One region of the Mesorhizobium kowhaii genome, then DNA from elsewhere that is predicted to be linked to it. Evidence: predicted binding sites of a transcription regulator. Region 1 holds the regulator's gene; each other region holds the start of a gene.
What was found. Region 1 encodes PhoB, which activates phosphate uptake and scavenging genes when phosphate is short. Its sites were predicted from a motif close to TGTCATNNANCTGTCAT; they were not measured.

Region 1 (4,966 bases):
CCGAGGAACAGCGCCGGCTGGACACGCTGACCATGCCGCGCGACGCGCTGGTCGGTGAATGCGTCGCCATCGTGCGGCGCCGTCTCGAAGACCCCGACCTCGACGTCCGCAGTGTCGCCCGCATCGCGCTGGCGATCCAGGGCATCACCGACACGCGTGCCCGCGCCATGCTGTGGTCGCCGATCACGCCGCACACCGATATCGCCTTCGCCGACATACTCGAAGACGAATTCGGCATCCCCGCCACCATGGAAAACGACTGCAACATGATGGCGATAGCGCTGCGCTGGCGCGATCCCCAGCGCTACCGCGACGACTTCATCGCCATCCTGCTGTCGCACGGCATCGGCATGGGCCTGGTGCTGAAGGGCGAGCTGTTCACCGGCACCCATTCCTCGGGCGGCGAGTTCGGCCACATGATCCATCGGCCGAACGGCGCGCTGTGCCGCTGCGGACGGCGCGGCTGCGTCGAGGCCTATGCCGGCAACTACGCCATCTGGCGCAACGCAAGGCAGATGAGTGAGGACGCAGAACCAGTGGCCGATGTCAGTGACGCTGACATGCGCGCGCTGGCAACCGCGGCCCGCGAAAGAGACGGACCCGAGCGCGAGGCCTACCGCAAGGCCGGCGAAGCGCTCGGCTACGGTCTCGGCAGCCTGTTCGCGTTGATCGATCCGGCGCCGGTCGCCATGGTCGGTGTCAGCGCCGCCGCCTTCGACCTGATCGAGCCGGCATTGCGCGAGGCGATTGCCCAGACCGCAGGCGGCCAGCATTCGAAATCGATTTCTTTCGACACCGAACCGAACGAACTGCCACTGATCCGCGAAGGCTGCGCCATGCGGGCGCTGACCTTCGTCGACCAGGAGATTTTCGCGCCCGGCACGCAGACAAGATCCGGCCTCGGCGGCAAGAACGTGGCTTGAATTTGCCCGAAGAACGCGGACTTGGGATGTGCTGAGATTCAGGTCAGGCCGCGCCGAGAATGGTGGATTCCGAGAACCGGAACGGAGCGTACATTCCAGTACGTGAGTACCGGAAGCACAGGAAGACGCCGTTCGCAGGCCGGCATCACCTGAATATCAGCGCATCCCTAATCTTCCCTGATTGCGTATCCAGCACCGCGGATGGTGCGGATGACATCGGGCATGCGGCCGTTGTTGACCGCCTTGCGCAGCCGGCCGACATGCACGTCGACCGTGCGCTCATCGATGTAGATCGTCTCGCCCCAGACATTGTCGAGCAGCTGGCTGCGCGAAAACACGCGGCCGGGATGGCGCATCATGAACTCGAGCAGGCGAAATTCGGTCGGCCCGAGCCGGATCTCGCTCTTCTTGCGATAGACCCGGTGCGATTCACGATCGAGCACGATATCGCCGACCTTGAGCACGCTGGACAGCACTTCCGGCTTGGCGCGGCGCAGCAGCGCCTTGATCCTGGCCATGAACTCCGGCGTCGAGAACGGCTTGACCAGATAGTCGTCGGCGCCGGTCGAGAGGCCGCGCACACGATCGCTTTCCTCGCCACGCGCGGTCAGCATGATGATCGGCAGACGCTCGGTCTCGGGACGCATCCTTAGCCGGCGGCAGAGTTCGATGCCGGAAACCGCCGGCACCATCCAGTCGAGCACCAGAAGGTCGGGGACGTTCTCCTGCAGCCGGATCTCGGCCTCGTCGCCGCGCGTCACCACCTCGACCTGGTAACCCTCGGACTCCAGATTGTAGCGGAGCAGCACACCTAGCGGCTCCTCGTCCTCCACCACCATGATGCGTGGCGCGATCATCGACTGGTCACCCCTGTCGTCATGCCGCTGGCGCGGACATTGCCGTCTCGTCCTGCTTCGGACGATTGGCGGGCAGCTGCGTGCCGGTCAAAACATAATACGCATTTTCAGCGATGTTGGTGACGTGATCGCCGATGCGCTCGAGGTTCTTGGCGCAGAACAAAAGATGCGTGCAAGCGGTGATGTTGCGCGGGTCTTCCATCATGTAGGTAAGGAGTTCGCGGAACACGGAGGTGTATTTCACGTCGATGCGCTCATCGTCGGCGCGCAGTTTCGCCAGGGCCTCGGCGTCGCGCGCCGCATATTCCTCGATGACGCCCTGCACCTGGATCAGCACCAGCTGCGCCATTGCGTCGATGGAGTGCGACAGGTCGCGCGGCGTGACGCTGAGGCCGAGGGTGCCGACGCGCTTGGCGATGTTCTTGGCAAGATCACCGATGCGTTCGAGATCACCGGCCATGCGGATCGAACCGACGACGGCGCGCAGGTCGTTGGCCATCGGCTGGCGCTTGGCGATCAGCGTGATGGCGCGGTCGTCCAGCTCGCGCTGGCGCGCATCCATGATGGTGTCGTCGGAAACGACGCGCTGCGCCAGGGCGTTGTCCGAATTGAGCAAGGCGCGCGTCGAGCCGCTGACCATCGAGCGGGCCAAATCGCCCATGTCGCGGATCAGCTGGCTGATCTGCTCCAGATCCTCATCGAAAGATGCGACGGTATGTTCACCCATGATCCAGTCCTCGTGCCTGAAAATTCAACGCCGGACCACTCAGCCGAACCGGCCGGTGATATAGTCTTGAGTGCGCTTGTCGTCGGGGTTGGTGAACATCTTGTCGGTGGCGCCCTCCTCGACCAGATAGCCGAGATGGAACATCGCCGTGCGCTGCGACACGCGCGCCGCTTGCTGCATCGAATGGGTGACGATGACAATCGTGTAGTTCTGGCGCAGCTCGTCGATCAGCTCCTCGACGCGCGCGGTGGCGATCGGATCGAGCGCCGAGCAGGGCTCGTCCATAAGGATCACCTCTGGCGATACGGCGATGGCGCGCGCGATGCATAGACGTTGCTGCTGGCCGCCGGAGAGGCCGGTGCCGGGTTCTTGCAGGCGATCCTTGACCTCGTTCCAGATCGCCGCCTTCTTCAGGCTCTGTTCGACGATCTGATCCATGTCGGCCTTTCGCTTGGCCAGCCCGTGGATACGTGGGCCATAGGCAACGTTCTCATAGATCGACTTCGGGAACGGATTGGGCTTCTGGAACACCATGCCGACGCGCGCCCTGAGTTCGACGACGTCAATGTTCTTGTCGTAGATATCCTCTTCGTCCAGCGTGATCTTGCCGGTCACCCGTGCCGAGTCGATGGTGTCGTTCATACGGTTGAGGCAGCGCAGGAAGGTGGACTTCCCGCAGCCCGAAGGGCCGATCAGCGCTGTCACCTGATTGAGGCGAACGTCGAGATTGACGTCGAACAGCGCCTGCTTGTCGCCGTAGAACACGCCGACTTTGTCGCCGCGCATCTTGATCACTTCGTTCGACTTGGCGTTCATTTTGTCGCCCACTGCGTTTTCAAGAGACTGTTCGGTCATGATGTTCATACCAGATGCCTTTTTTTCTACCAGCGACGCTCGAACCGACGCCGAAGCACGATCGCTGTGATGTTCATGGCCATGAGGAAGACCAGCAGGATGATGATGGCGCCCGACATGCGCTCGACGAAGGCACGTTCGGCCTCGTTGGCCCACATGTAGATCTGCACCGGCAGCGCGGTCGCCGGGTCGAAGGGCGTCTTTGGATAGTCGGCAACGAAGGCGACCATGCCGATGAGCAGCAGCGGCGCGGTTTCGCCCAGCGCACGCGCCAGGCCGATGATGGTGCCGGTGAGAATGCCGGGGGCGGCTAGCGGCAGGATATGCTGGAACACCATCTGCATCTTGGACGCGCCGAGGCCGAGCGCTGCGGCGCGGATCGACGGCGGCACCGCGGCAAGCGCGGCGCGTGTCGCGATGATGATCGTCGGCAGCGTCATCAGCGTCAGCACCAGGCCACCGACGAACGCAGCAGAGCGCGGCATGCCGAGGAAATTGATGAACACGGCGAGGCCGAGCAGGCCGAAGACGATCGACGGCACCGCCGCCAGATTGTTGATGTTGACCTCGATCAGGTCGGTGAAGCGGTTCTTCTTGGCGAATTCCTCCAGATAGATGGAGGCGGCGACACCGATCGGCAGCGCCAGCAGCAGAACGATCACCATCATGTAGAACGAGCCGATGATCGCCACGCCCATGCCCGAGGTTTCCGGACGGCTTGAAGCGCCGTAGGAGAACAGGCCGGTGTTGAAATGCTCGGCCATCGCACCGTCCGCCCTGAGCTTGTTCATCCAGGCGATCTGCTGGTCGGAGACCTTGCGGCGCGCTTCCTCGACGCCAAGGTCGATCTGGCCCTTGAAGGCGGAGTCGAGATTGGCGGCGGCAAGGATGTTGACGTCGCGCGTCGTGCCGATGACCGACGGATCGGCGGCGACGATGTTGCGCAGCTGGACGCGGGCACCTTCGGACAGGAAGCCCTTGAGCTTCAGGGTCGACGGCTTGTCGTCGGGATTGATGCCGAGCTTGGCGATCAGCGCCTTTTCGGCGAGCTTTGGATAGTTTGCCTTGATCAGCACGGTCGGATCGGTGGCGCGCTTGTTGGACGGATCGATCACCTTCTCGTCAAAGCTGATCGGCAGCGACACCGTCGTCTGCCAGAAGGCCGTGTAACCCTTCGTGACGATGGTGATGAGCATGATGGCCAGGAACGCAAGGCCGACGGAAATCGCCAGCATGCCGTAGATGCGGAAGCGGCGTTCGGCGGCATAGCGGGCCTTCAGGCCGATGTCGCGGCGCGGATGAGCGGCGACCCGGACCATCGTATTCATGGGGATGTCGGTCATTCGTACTGCTCCCGGTACTTGCGCACGATGTAGAGCGCGACGATGTTCATCACCAGCGTCAGGGCGAACAGCGTGAGGCCGAGCGCGAAGGCGACCAGGGTTTGCGGCGAATTGAACTCGAGATCGCCGGTGAGCTGGTTGACGATCTTGACGGTGATGGTCGTCATCGCCTCAAACGGATTGATGGTGAGATTGGCGGCGACACCGGCGGCCAGCACGACGATCATCGTTTCGCCGATGGCGCGCGAGGCGGTCAGCAGG
Region 2 (4,966 bases), on a different contig from region 1:
CCAGCTTGCGGCGCAGCCAGGCGGAAAACTGGTCGATAATGAAGATGGTCGTGAACAGCAGCAGCACCAGCGCCAGTGTCTTGGCGCCGAAGCCGCGTGAGATCGAGAGTTTCAATTCCTCGCCGATGCCGCCGCCGCCGACGGCGCCGATGATGGTCGAGGCGCGCACATTGATCTCGACCCGGAGCAGCGTGTAGGACATGAAGTTGGGCAGCACCTGCGGCAGGCCGGCAAAGCGCACCCGCTCGAACCAGTTGGCGCCGACCGCCCTCAGGCCTTCCTCGGCGCGCATGTCGACGTTCTCGTTGATCTCATAGAACAGCTTGCCGAGCGCGCCGATCGAATGCAGGCCGATGGCGATGATGGCAGCGATCGGACCGGTCGAGACAATGGCCGCGAAGAGGCCGGCAATGACGATCTCCGGAAAGGCGCGCAGCAACTCCATGAAGCGCTTGACGACGAGCCTCAGCACCGGATGCGGCGTCAGGTTGCGCGCGGCGATGAAGGAAAACGGCACGGCGAAGATGAAGCCGATAAAGGTCGACACCAGGGCCACGTTCACCGTGGTCAGCATGAGCTCGAAATATTCAGGGATGTAGAACCCGCCCCAGACATAGACACGGCCGAGCGGAAAGTTGAATTCCTGGGTGCCGGTGTCATGCGGCGAGGCAATGTCGAACAGCGCCCGCCAGACGTCGTTCCAATCCTTGGGGACCAGCCAGCTCAGGAAATCCAGAATGTGCGGCAGCCGGTCGAAGAAGTGCCCGGCATTGGCTTCGTCGGCGAACCACATGCTCGCGAACATCGCGGCAAGCAGCAAACCGACGGCGAGCACTGTATAGAGCCGGCGCAGCGATATCTGGCGTCGCCAGGCATCGGCCATCTGGTGGGTGGCGCCGGAGGGTGCTGTCACGGAAAGGGTCATTATCGGACACACAGAAAGGGCGGTGCTTTGAACACCGCCCTTCTGATTTCGCCGTCAGCCGCCGATGGCTGCCTTACGGGCTTCGACGATGACGCTGTAGAAGTCCGGCTTCACCGGAACGTAGCCGGTGAAATCGCCGCCTTCGACGCCCTCGAAGCAAGCCCGGTCCTTCTTCGGCAGATCGGTGAAGAAGGCGGTCAGCTTGGCGGTCATGTCGTCGCCGAGCGCGGTGCGCACGACCAGCGGGCCGTTCGGGATCAGGCCCGAGCGCCAGACTTCGACGAAGTCGTTGGGGTCGACGGCGCCCTTGGCGACTTCCTTGTGGAAGGTGCCGGAGGTGTAGCCGTTCTTGAAATCGCCGATGCCCGAGGAATCGTCCACCGCGACATCAACCTTGCCGTCGCGCACGGCGAGGACATTGTTCTCGTGGCCGCCGTTGAACTGGGTCGAAGCGAAGAAGGTTTCGTTCGAGGCGCCGGTGTCCTTCGGAATCTGGGTCAGCGGGATCAGATAGCCGGAGGTCGAATCCGGATCGGCGTAGCCGAGCTTCTTGCCCTTGGCCGACTTGATGTCGGTGATGCCGGAAGTCTTGAGCGCCAGGCCGATCGAATAATAGCCGGTGGCGCCGTCGGTCTGCTGGGTGGTGAGGATCGGGGTGACCGCCTTCGGGTCCTTGATGTAGACGCTGGCATAGCCGGAGGCGCCGAGTTCGGCGAAGTCAAGGGTGCCGCCGAGCAGGCCCTGGATGACGCCGTCATAGTCGGCGGCGGGGAACAGCGAGACCTTCTCGAAGCCGAATTCGGTCTTGAGGTGGTCGGCCAGGCACTGGTAGTTGCGCAGCCGGTCGGTTTCGTTCTCGCCGCCAAGGATGCCGACGCGGAATTCCTTCATATCGGCGGCGTGGGCCGCGCTGGTCGCCATGGCGAGCACGGAAACGGCGCTAAAAACCATCTTCCTGAACATTGGATATCTCTCCTGTAGGTTCCGGCCCCGCGCCGGTAGCGTTCGTTATTTTGACAGGTGCCCTTGACGCGGGCTGGCGATCCAGGTCGCTCTCAATATCCCGGGAATGCGGGCTCGAGCGGTCCGGCGGATGCGGTGATCTTTTGCTTGTAGGCGATGCTGGTCGAGGTGATGGCCTCGGAGATTTCGCCGCCATTGCTGTCGGCGCCATAGACGAGACGCACGGCCTCGCGGTTGAGCTCTTCCGGCGGGCCGTCGAAGACGACCTTGCCAGCGGCCATGCCGATGATGCGGTTGCAGTAGGCGCGGGCGGTGTCCAGCGTGTGCAGATTGGTGACGACGGTGATGCCTTCACGCAGATTGATGTCCTGCAGCGAATCCATCACCACCTTGGCGTTGAGTGGGTCGAGCGACGCGATCGGCTCGTCGGCGAGGATCACCTTGGGCTGCTGCATCATGGCGCGGGCGATGGCGACGCGTTGCTGCTGGCCGCCCGACAAAGTGCCGGCAGGCTGCATTGCGGTGCGGGCGATGTCGAGCCGCTCGAGCGCGGCGACCGCCTCGGCGCACTCGGCGCGGGAAAACATGCCGAGCAGGTTTGACATGGTCGAACGATGGTTCAGCTTGCCGAGCAGCACATTGGTCAGCACATCGAGGCGCGGCACCAGGTTGAACTGCTGGAAGATCATGGCGCAGTCGCGCTGCCAGCGCCGGAGCGGCGAACCGCGCAGCTGGGAGACCTCGGCGCCGTCAAAAAAAATCGATCCCTGGCTGGGATCGATGAGACGATTGATCATGCGAAGAAGGGTCGATTTGCCAGCACCCGAACGGCCGATAATGCCAACCATCTGGCCCTGCGGGATCGAGATGTTGATATCGCTGACGGCGGTGTTCTTGCCAAATCGTCGGGTGACGCCGCGGATTTCGAGCGTGGCTGACATGGTCGTTTCCAGTCCAGTCGCGTTGAAGGTCTGTTAAGACTTCGCTAGCGCAGCGCCATGAACCTGCGGTGTCGGATTGATGTCAGTTTTGTTACTGCCCACAGGCGCCTGTTGCCGTCGATCAGCCGAGCACCAGCAACTCCTCGAAGTGCTCCATGTCCCTGAAGCCGCAGAAGGCCGGCGCCTTGATCTCGATCACCGGAGCCTGCCGCGCGAAAAGCGCGAGAGAGTCATCGAACAGTTGCTGCCATGCGGCCGCCCTGTCGTCCGCAAGACGCTGGATCTGATAGGCGAAAGTGATGTGGAAGACGTAGCTGTCGTGATCGGAATGCCGGTAGCCGAACGGCACCGCCAACGCGTCGCGCCAGGCGCGCATGATGCGCACGTCCTCGTCCGTCGCGCCGGCGACGGTGAGGCCGGTCGGCACGATTTCGACCACCTTGATGTTGAACGGGCCGAAGCCCTTGAAACCCTTCAGGCGTTCCAGATAGAGGCGGGTCATGACGTCGATGCTGGTGTCGAGCGGCACGTCATGCGGCCAGTAGGGCAACCGGCGGCGATATTCGATGATGCCTTGGAACAGCGTCATGTGCAGGCTGGAGACGGGGGTGAAGGCCAGCCGGTCGGCGTCGGGCATCGCCAGCATCCGGTCGCGCACCGCAAGCACCACGGCCTCGGAGGGCGAACCGCTGACGAGATGGCTGACGACGGTGTTGCCGGGCTCGATCAGGAAATTGCCTGACGTGTCGTAGCGCGTGCCGCGATGAACCGGTGGCTTCGGATTGGAGCCGGCAAAGAATCCGGCGAGCGAGGGTCTGACAGAAACAGGCATTGCGATCTCCAGGGGGGAACACCGCGTCCTGCCCCGGCGATGTGTCAGGGATATGAAACAGGCGCGCTCATGACAATGATGTGAGCGACTATCCCCGGTATTTCTCCAGGAAGGCCTCGGCCGACAGTTCCCGGAAATCATCGAGCGCTGTCCGCAGCCTTGCATGGTCCCAGTCCCACCAGGCGAGCGCCTGGTAGCGTTCGGCCGTGCGGCGATCGAAGCGCTCTCGGATCGGCCTGGCCGGCACGCCGCCAACGATTGTGTAAGGCGAGACATCCTTCGATACGACGGCACCGGCGCCGACCGCGGCGCCATCGCCGACAGTGACGCCGGGCAGGATGGTCGAGCCGTGACCGAGCCAGGTGTCGTGGCCGATGGTGACCCGCTTGGCGCGTCGCTGGGCGAAGAATTCGCTCTCATGCTCGGCGTCGTCCCAATAGTCGGAGGCGCGGTAAGTGAAATGGTGCAGCGTCGGCCGCCATGTTGGGTGGTTGGTGGCGTTGATGCGCACGCTGGCTGCAATGTTGGAAAACTTGCCGATGGTCGCGCACCAGACGGCGCAGTCCTGCATTATGTAGGAATAATCGCCGAGGGTGCTCTCGGAAACCCGGCTGCGGTCGGCGATCTCGGTCCAGCGGCCAAGCGTCGAGTTCTGCACGTCCGCTGTCAGGTGGATCAGCGGCGTCTCCGAGAGCTTCCTGGTCATGCAGCGATTTTTCCGGGCGCGAAAGCGGTGACGTCGATGATGCGGTCGGCGACCGCCTCGCGCACGTCGTGGTCGTGGAAGATGCCGAGCAGGGCGACGCCCGCCGCTTTCTTGGCGGCGATGAGTTCGATCACCACGTCGCGGTTCCTGGCATCGAGCGATGCGGTCGGCTCGTCGAGCAGTAGGATCGGGTGCTCGGTGATGAAGCCGCGCGCGATGTTGACGCGCTGTTGCTCGCCACCAGAGAAGGTTGCCGGCGGCAACGCCCAGAGTTTTTCCGGCAGGTTGAGCTGCGCCAGCAAGGCGCGTGCCTTGCCGCGCGCGCTCTCGCGGTCCTCGCCGCGCTCGACCAGCGGTTCGGCGACGACATCCAGCGCCGAGACGCGCGGCACGGTGCGCAGGAACTGGCTGACATAGCCGATCGTTTGCCGGCGTATGGCAAGCACGGTGCGCGGGCTGGCGGTGGCGAGATCGATCAGCCCGTCATCGTGCATGACGATGATCTGGCCCTCGTCGACGGCGTAGTTGCCGTAGAGCATCTTCAGGATCGAGCTCTTGCCGGCACCGGACGGGCCGCCGAGCACGGTGCATTCGCCAGC
Region 3 (4,966 bases), on a different contig from region 1:
CGGCGTAGCGGTCGAAATCGGCGTCATCGATCTTGAAGGCGATGTGGTTGTAGCTGCGCTCGGGCAGCGTCTCGCCCTCCATGATGGCAACCCAGATGTCGCCGATCAGAAAGAATTTTTCACGTGACAACGAGAATTGCCTGGCGCCGCTGTCGTAGACCTCGCGCGCGTCGAAAATCCCGGTCAGGATTTCGGTCATCCGGTCGAGATCGCGGACGATGAAGGTCATATGGGACAGGCCTTCGATCATTCCGCGGCCTCCCGCTTCTCTTCTACCTTCACTGGGTTTTCGCGCGCGTCGTATTCGGCGCGCATGCGGCGCACGAGGTCGAGTTCGGCCTGGAAGTCGACATAGTGCGGCAGCTTCAGGTGCTCGACGAAGCCGGTCGCCTGGACATTGTCGGAATGCGAGATGACGAACTCCTCATCCTGGGCGGCGGCGACAACGTCCTCGCCCAACTCGCTGGCGCGCAACGCCCGGTCGCAGAGTGCCATCGCCATCGCCTTGCGCTCGCTCTGGCCGAAGACGAGGCCGTAGCCGCGGGTGAATTGCGGCGGCGCCTTGGCCGAACCCTTGAACTGGTTGACCATCTGGCATTCGGTGACCCGCACGGTGCCGAGCGGGACAGCGAACGGGAGTTCGGGCACATCCAGTTCCAACTCGACCTCGCCGATGCGGATCTCGCCGACGAAGGGATGGTTGCGGGCATAGCCGCGCTGGGTGGAATAGCCGAGCGCCAGCAGAAAACCTTCGTCGCCGCGTGACAGCGCCTGCAGGCGGATGTCGCGCGCCATCGGGAATTCCAGCGGCTCGCGGGTGATGTCGCCGGGGACATGGTCCCGCGGCATCTCGCCATCCGGTTCGATCAGCCCTTCGCGGGCCAGGATGGCGGAGACGCGCGGCATGGCTTGCGCGTCCGTCTCGCGCCGCAGCGGCTCGGCGACATCGCCGCCGGCGGCAAGCTCGGGGTCGAGCAGCCGGTGCGTGTAGTCGAAGGTCGGGCCGAGCAGCTGGCCGCCGGGCAGGTCCTTGTAGGTCGCCGAAACGCGCCGCTCGACCAGCATGGCAGCGGTGTCGATCGCCTTGGAGTAGCCGAAGCGCGGCAACGTGGTGCGATAGGCGCGCACCAGGAAGATCGCCTCGATCAGGTCACCGCGCGCCTGGACGATGGCGAGTGCGGCCAGCTCCCGGTCGTAGAGCGAGCCTTCGCTCATCACCCGGTCGACGCCGAGCGCCAGCTGCTCGACGATCTGGTCGAGGCGAAGGGCCGGCACCGAACGGTCGCCGCGCCGGCGGTCGGCCAGCAGGCTGTGGGCGTTGGCAATGGCCGCCTCGCCACCTTTTACCGCGACATACATCTCAGGCCTCCATCGTCTTGATGCGCGTGGTGCGCGGCAGGCAGGCGACGCCTTCGGCGGTGGCGAGGATGATGTCGACGCCGCGCGGAAAGCGCTTGATATTCTGCTTCCACTGCTCGACGAAATGTCGCGGCATCTGCGCCGGCGCGATCGTGGCGCTGGTTTCGATGCCGGGGCCTTCGAGCAGCAGCGGGGCGCCGGAGACGAGATCCCTCACCAGCAGGATCAGCGTGGTGGAGCGGTCGGGATAGTCCTGGGTACCTTGCGAAAAACCGTCGAGCGCCATCATCTCGGCCGGCGTGGCGATCAAAGCGAAATGTGCATCGGCCGGCGTGTTGGCCAAAGGCGCGCCGGTGTGGAAACCAAGCCAGGATTTGATCGCGGCGGAAGCTTGCAAAGCCGGGTCGAGCCAGAGCGGGGTGTCGTTGTCGCAAAGCGCCAGCGCCACGGCGCCGGCAGTCGCCGAAAGCGGCACCGGCGGGCGGGCGAAGGCCGGCAGGGGCTGCACGCTGCCCGGCCGCGCCATCGCGTCCATGACGGCGCGGAACACGGTCTGGGCGTTGAAGACCGGATCGGCGAAACTGCCCTCGATCGATTGCGCTGCGATGTCCATCAGTCTTCTCCGCGAACCATGGTGAAGAAATCCACCTTCGTTGCCGCCGTCTCGGCGCGGCGCCGTTCATGCGCCGTGGCCAGAGCCGACCGCAGAGGCGCTATGAGCCCGGTCTCGACCTCGGCGCGACGGGCCGGGTCCTTCCACAGCGCGTCGGCGATGGCCGCCAGCCTCGCCTTCTGCTTGTCGCGGCCAAGCGCATAGCAATGGCCGACCTGTCCGGACGGCAGCCGGACAGTGGCGCGGGTAACGGTCGTCTCACCAACATTGAAGGGGGAGCCGCCACCACCGATGCGGCCGCGCACGGTGACCAGGCCGGTCTCGGGACCGCGCAGCAGCTCAGCGTCTGAGGGCAGCCCGGTAGCGTTCCAGAGCCGGACGATGTCATCGCCGCTGGATTGTGCCAGTGTTGCCATGGCGGCCTTGCGCTCGGCCTGGTCGTGGGCTTCCTGTCCTCGCATGAGCAACATTCCTTTGTCTAAATTTGTCTATTGATATAGACAATTATACCTATTATCTAACGCGAGTCCATGACGGGTCGATGACAGGGATAGAAGGCTGGGGGCAATTCATGGTCGGGCAGCTGGTGGCGGACAGCATCGAACGGCGCAGCGGTGTCTCGCTGTGGCGGCAGATTGCCGACAAGATCCTGCATGCGATCGCCATCGGCGATTTCGCCGAGAATGCAGCGCTGCCGCCGGAGGTAGCACTTGCCGAGCGATATGGAGTCAACCGCCATACAGTGCGCAGCGCCATCGCTGCCCTTGTGCAGGAAGGGGTGCTGCGGGCCGAACAAGGACGCGGCACCTTCGTGCTGTCGCGCAAGCGGCTGTCCTATCCGATCGGCGCGCGCACACGCTTTTCGGCAGGCCTGCAAGGGCAGGCGTCGGAACGGCATACCGTCCTGCTTACCTCGTCGGTCGAGCCGGCCAGCCAGCGCGTCGCCGAGGGGCTTGGCCTTGCCAGGGGAACGGATGTGATCCGGCTGGAAACGCGCGGCGAAGCCGATGGCCGCCCGGTGTCGCGCGCCGCCGGCTGGTTCGAGGCCAGGCGTTTTGCCGGCATCGATGCCGCCATGACGGAAACCGGCTCGATCACCGCGTCGCTGGCACGTTTCGGCATAGACGATTATCTCAGGCAATCGACCATGCTGTCAGCGCGTCATGCCGATGCGGCCGACCTCGCCGACCTCGACCTGCAGCCCGGCGCCATCGTGCTGGTCACGGTGTCAGTCAACGTCACGCCCGACGGCCAGCCGATCCAGTTTTCGGAGTCGCGCTTCCCGGCCGAGCGGGTCGAGCTCAAATTGTCGGCGCTATGAGCTGACGCTGGCGACGGGCCGGATTGTCTGACGCAATTCCCAAGGGAAAGCGCTACGCGCTTTTCCCGGGAAAACCGCTTCACACGTTTCCTGGAATTGCTTCTATCCGACCTCGATCACGGCCTTGATCAGACCGGATTTCTCGTGTGTCCAGCGGGCGAGATCGCGTGGTGTATCGGCCAGCGTGGTGCGGTGGGTGACGAGCTTGGCCAATGGCACGGCGCCGTTGCGGATCGAGGCGGCGACGTGGTCGAAGTCGGCGCGCAGCGCATTGCGGCTGCCGATCAGCGTCATCTCGCGCTTGTGGAATTCGGGGTCGGAAAAGGCGATATCGTCCTTGACGACGCTGACCAGCACCAGTGTCCCGCCATGCGCGACGTGGGCAAAGGCCGACTGCACCGACTGGGTGTTGCCGGTGGCGTCGAAGACCACATCGAAGCCTTCACCAGCGGCTGCTTCCCTGACCAGATCGGCCACCGCGCCGCGCGAGCCGTCGAGGGTCTGAAAACCAAGCTCGCTTGCTGCGAAGTCGAGCCGTTCGCTGCTCATGTCGAGCAATGTCACGTCAAGCCCGGCGATGCGGGCGAAGATGGCGGTGCCGAGCCCGATCGGGCCGGCACCGATGACCAGCGTGCGGGCACCGGGCTGCCCCTGCGCGCGCCGCACGGCATGCGCGCCGATGGCCAGGAACTCGACGGCGGCGGCGTCCGCCAGCGACAGGCCGTTTGCCGGATAAAGATTTTGCGCCGGCACCAGGATCCGTTCGCACATGGCGCCGTCGCGATGAACGCCGAGCACCTCGATCCTGACGCAGCAGTTCGGCTTCCCGTGTCGGCAACCAATGCATTTGCCGCAGGAAAGATAGGGATTGATGATGACCGGTTCGCCAATGGCAAGCTCGACACCATCACCGGTCTCGACGATCGTTCCCGACACTTCATGGCCCATGATGCGGGGATAGGCGAGGAACGGGTGCTTGCCCTCGAAGATATGGTAGTCGGTGCCGCAGATGCCGACATGGCTGACAGCCACCAGCGCCCAGCCGGAAGGCGGCGCGTCCGGCGCGAGACAGTCTTCCAGGACAAGGTCGCCGGGCGAGCGGCAGACGACGGCTTTCATGCTTCGATCCAGTCTGTTCATGAAATCGCCGGCCCGTCAGTCATGTCGGGCCGGCGATCGTTGAGGTCGGCCTACTTGCCGCGGCGGCGCAGCCCGTCGAAGTAGACGATGATGATAATCAGCGCGCCGGTGATGATGCGCTGCCAGAACGAGTTGACGTTGAGCAGATTGGCGCCGTTGTTAATGGTGGCCAGGATAAAGGCGCCGAGCAGCGGCCCGTGCACCGAGCCGACGGCGCCGAACAAAGAGGTGCCACCGATGACCGACGAGGCGATCGCCTGCAGCTCCCAGCCCTCGGCCTGGGTCGGGTTGCCGATGCCGATGCGGGCGGCAAGCAGCACGCCGACGAAAGCCGCGCACAGACCGGACAGCGTGTAGGCCATGTAGATGGTGCGCTGGACATTGACGCCGGAAAGACGCGAGGCCTCGGCGTTGGAGCCGACCGAGAACAAATACCGGCCCCAGCGGCTGTGGTGGAGGAAAATATAGGCCGGAATGCCGACCAGGATGACCATCCAGAACAGGTTGGGAATGCCGATAAAGGAATTGCGCGA

Region 2: the regulator PhoB is predicted to act here: its motif matches at 2,898-2,914, upstream of phnC (phosphonate ABC transporter ATP-binding protein).
Region 3: the regulator PhoB is predicted to act here: its motif matches at 2,503-2,519, upstream of phnF (phosphonate metabolism transcriptional regulator PhnF).

What each region holds. Positions count from the first base shown of each region.
Region 1 is NZ_JBHLYT010000046.1:798-5,763, forward strand. It holds gene ACFFNA_RS25735 (ROK family protein) at 1-923, shown strand, start outside; gene phoB (phosphate regulon transcriptional regulator PhoB) at 1,091-1,780, opposite strand; gene phoU (phosphate signaling complex protein PhoU) at 1,800-2,507, opposite strand; gene pstB (phosphate ABC transporter ATP-binding protein PstB) at 2,547-3,371, opposite strand; gene pstA (phosphate ABC transporter permease PstA) at 3,389-4,705, opposite strand; gene pstC (phosphate ABC transporter permease subunit PstC) at 4,702-4,966, opposite strand, start outside.
Region 2 is NZ_JBHLYT010000044.1:262,001-266,966, reverse strand. It holds gene phnE (phosphonate ABC transporter, permease protein PhnE) at 1-925, opposite strand, end outside; gene phnD (phosphonate ABC transporter substrate-binding protein) at 980-1,888, opposite strand; gene phnC (phosphonate ABC transporter ATP-binding protein) at 1,981-2,829, opposite strand; gene ACFFNA_RS25410 (DUF1868 domain-containing protein) at 2,951-3,661, opposite strand; gene ACFFNA_RS25405 (DapH/DapD/GlmU-related protein) at 3,750-4,367, opposite strand; gene phnL (phosphonate C-P lyase system protein PhnL) at 4,364-4,966, opposite strand, start outside.
Region 3 is NZ_JBHLYT010000044.1:255,089-260,054, reverse strand. It holds gene fosX (FosX/FosE/FosI family fosfomycin resistance hydrolase) at 1-250, opposite strand, end outside; gene ACFFNA_RS25380 (carbon-phosphorus lyase complex subunit) at 247-1,359, opposite strand; gene phnH (phosphonate C-P lyase system protein PhnH) at 1,361-1,972, opposite strand; gene phnG (phosphonate C-P lyase system protein PhnG) at 1,972-2,433, opposite strand; gene phnF (phosphonate metabolism transcriptional regulator PhnF) at 2,544-3,293, shown strand; gene ACFFNA_RS25360 (zinc-binding alcohol dehydrogenase family protein) at 3,396-4,412, opposite strand; gene ACFFNA_RS25355 (ABC transporter permease) at 4,484-4,966, opposite strand, start outside.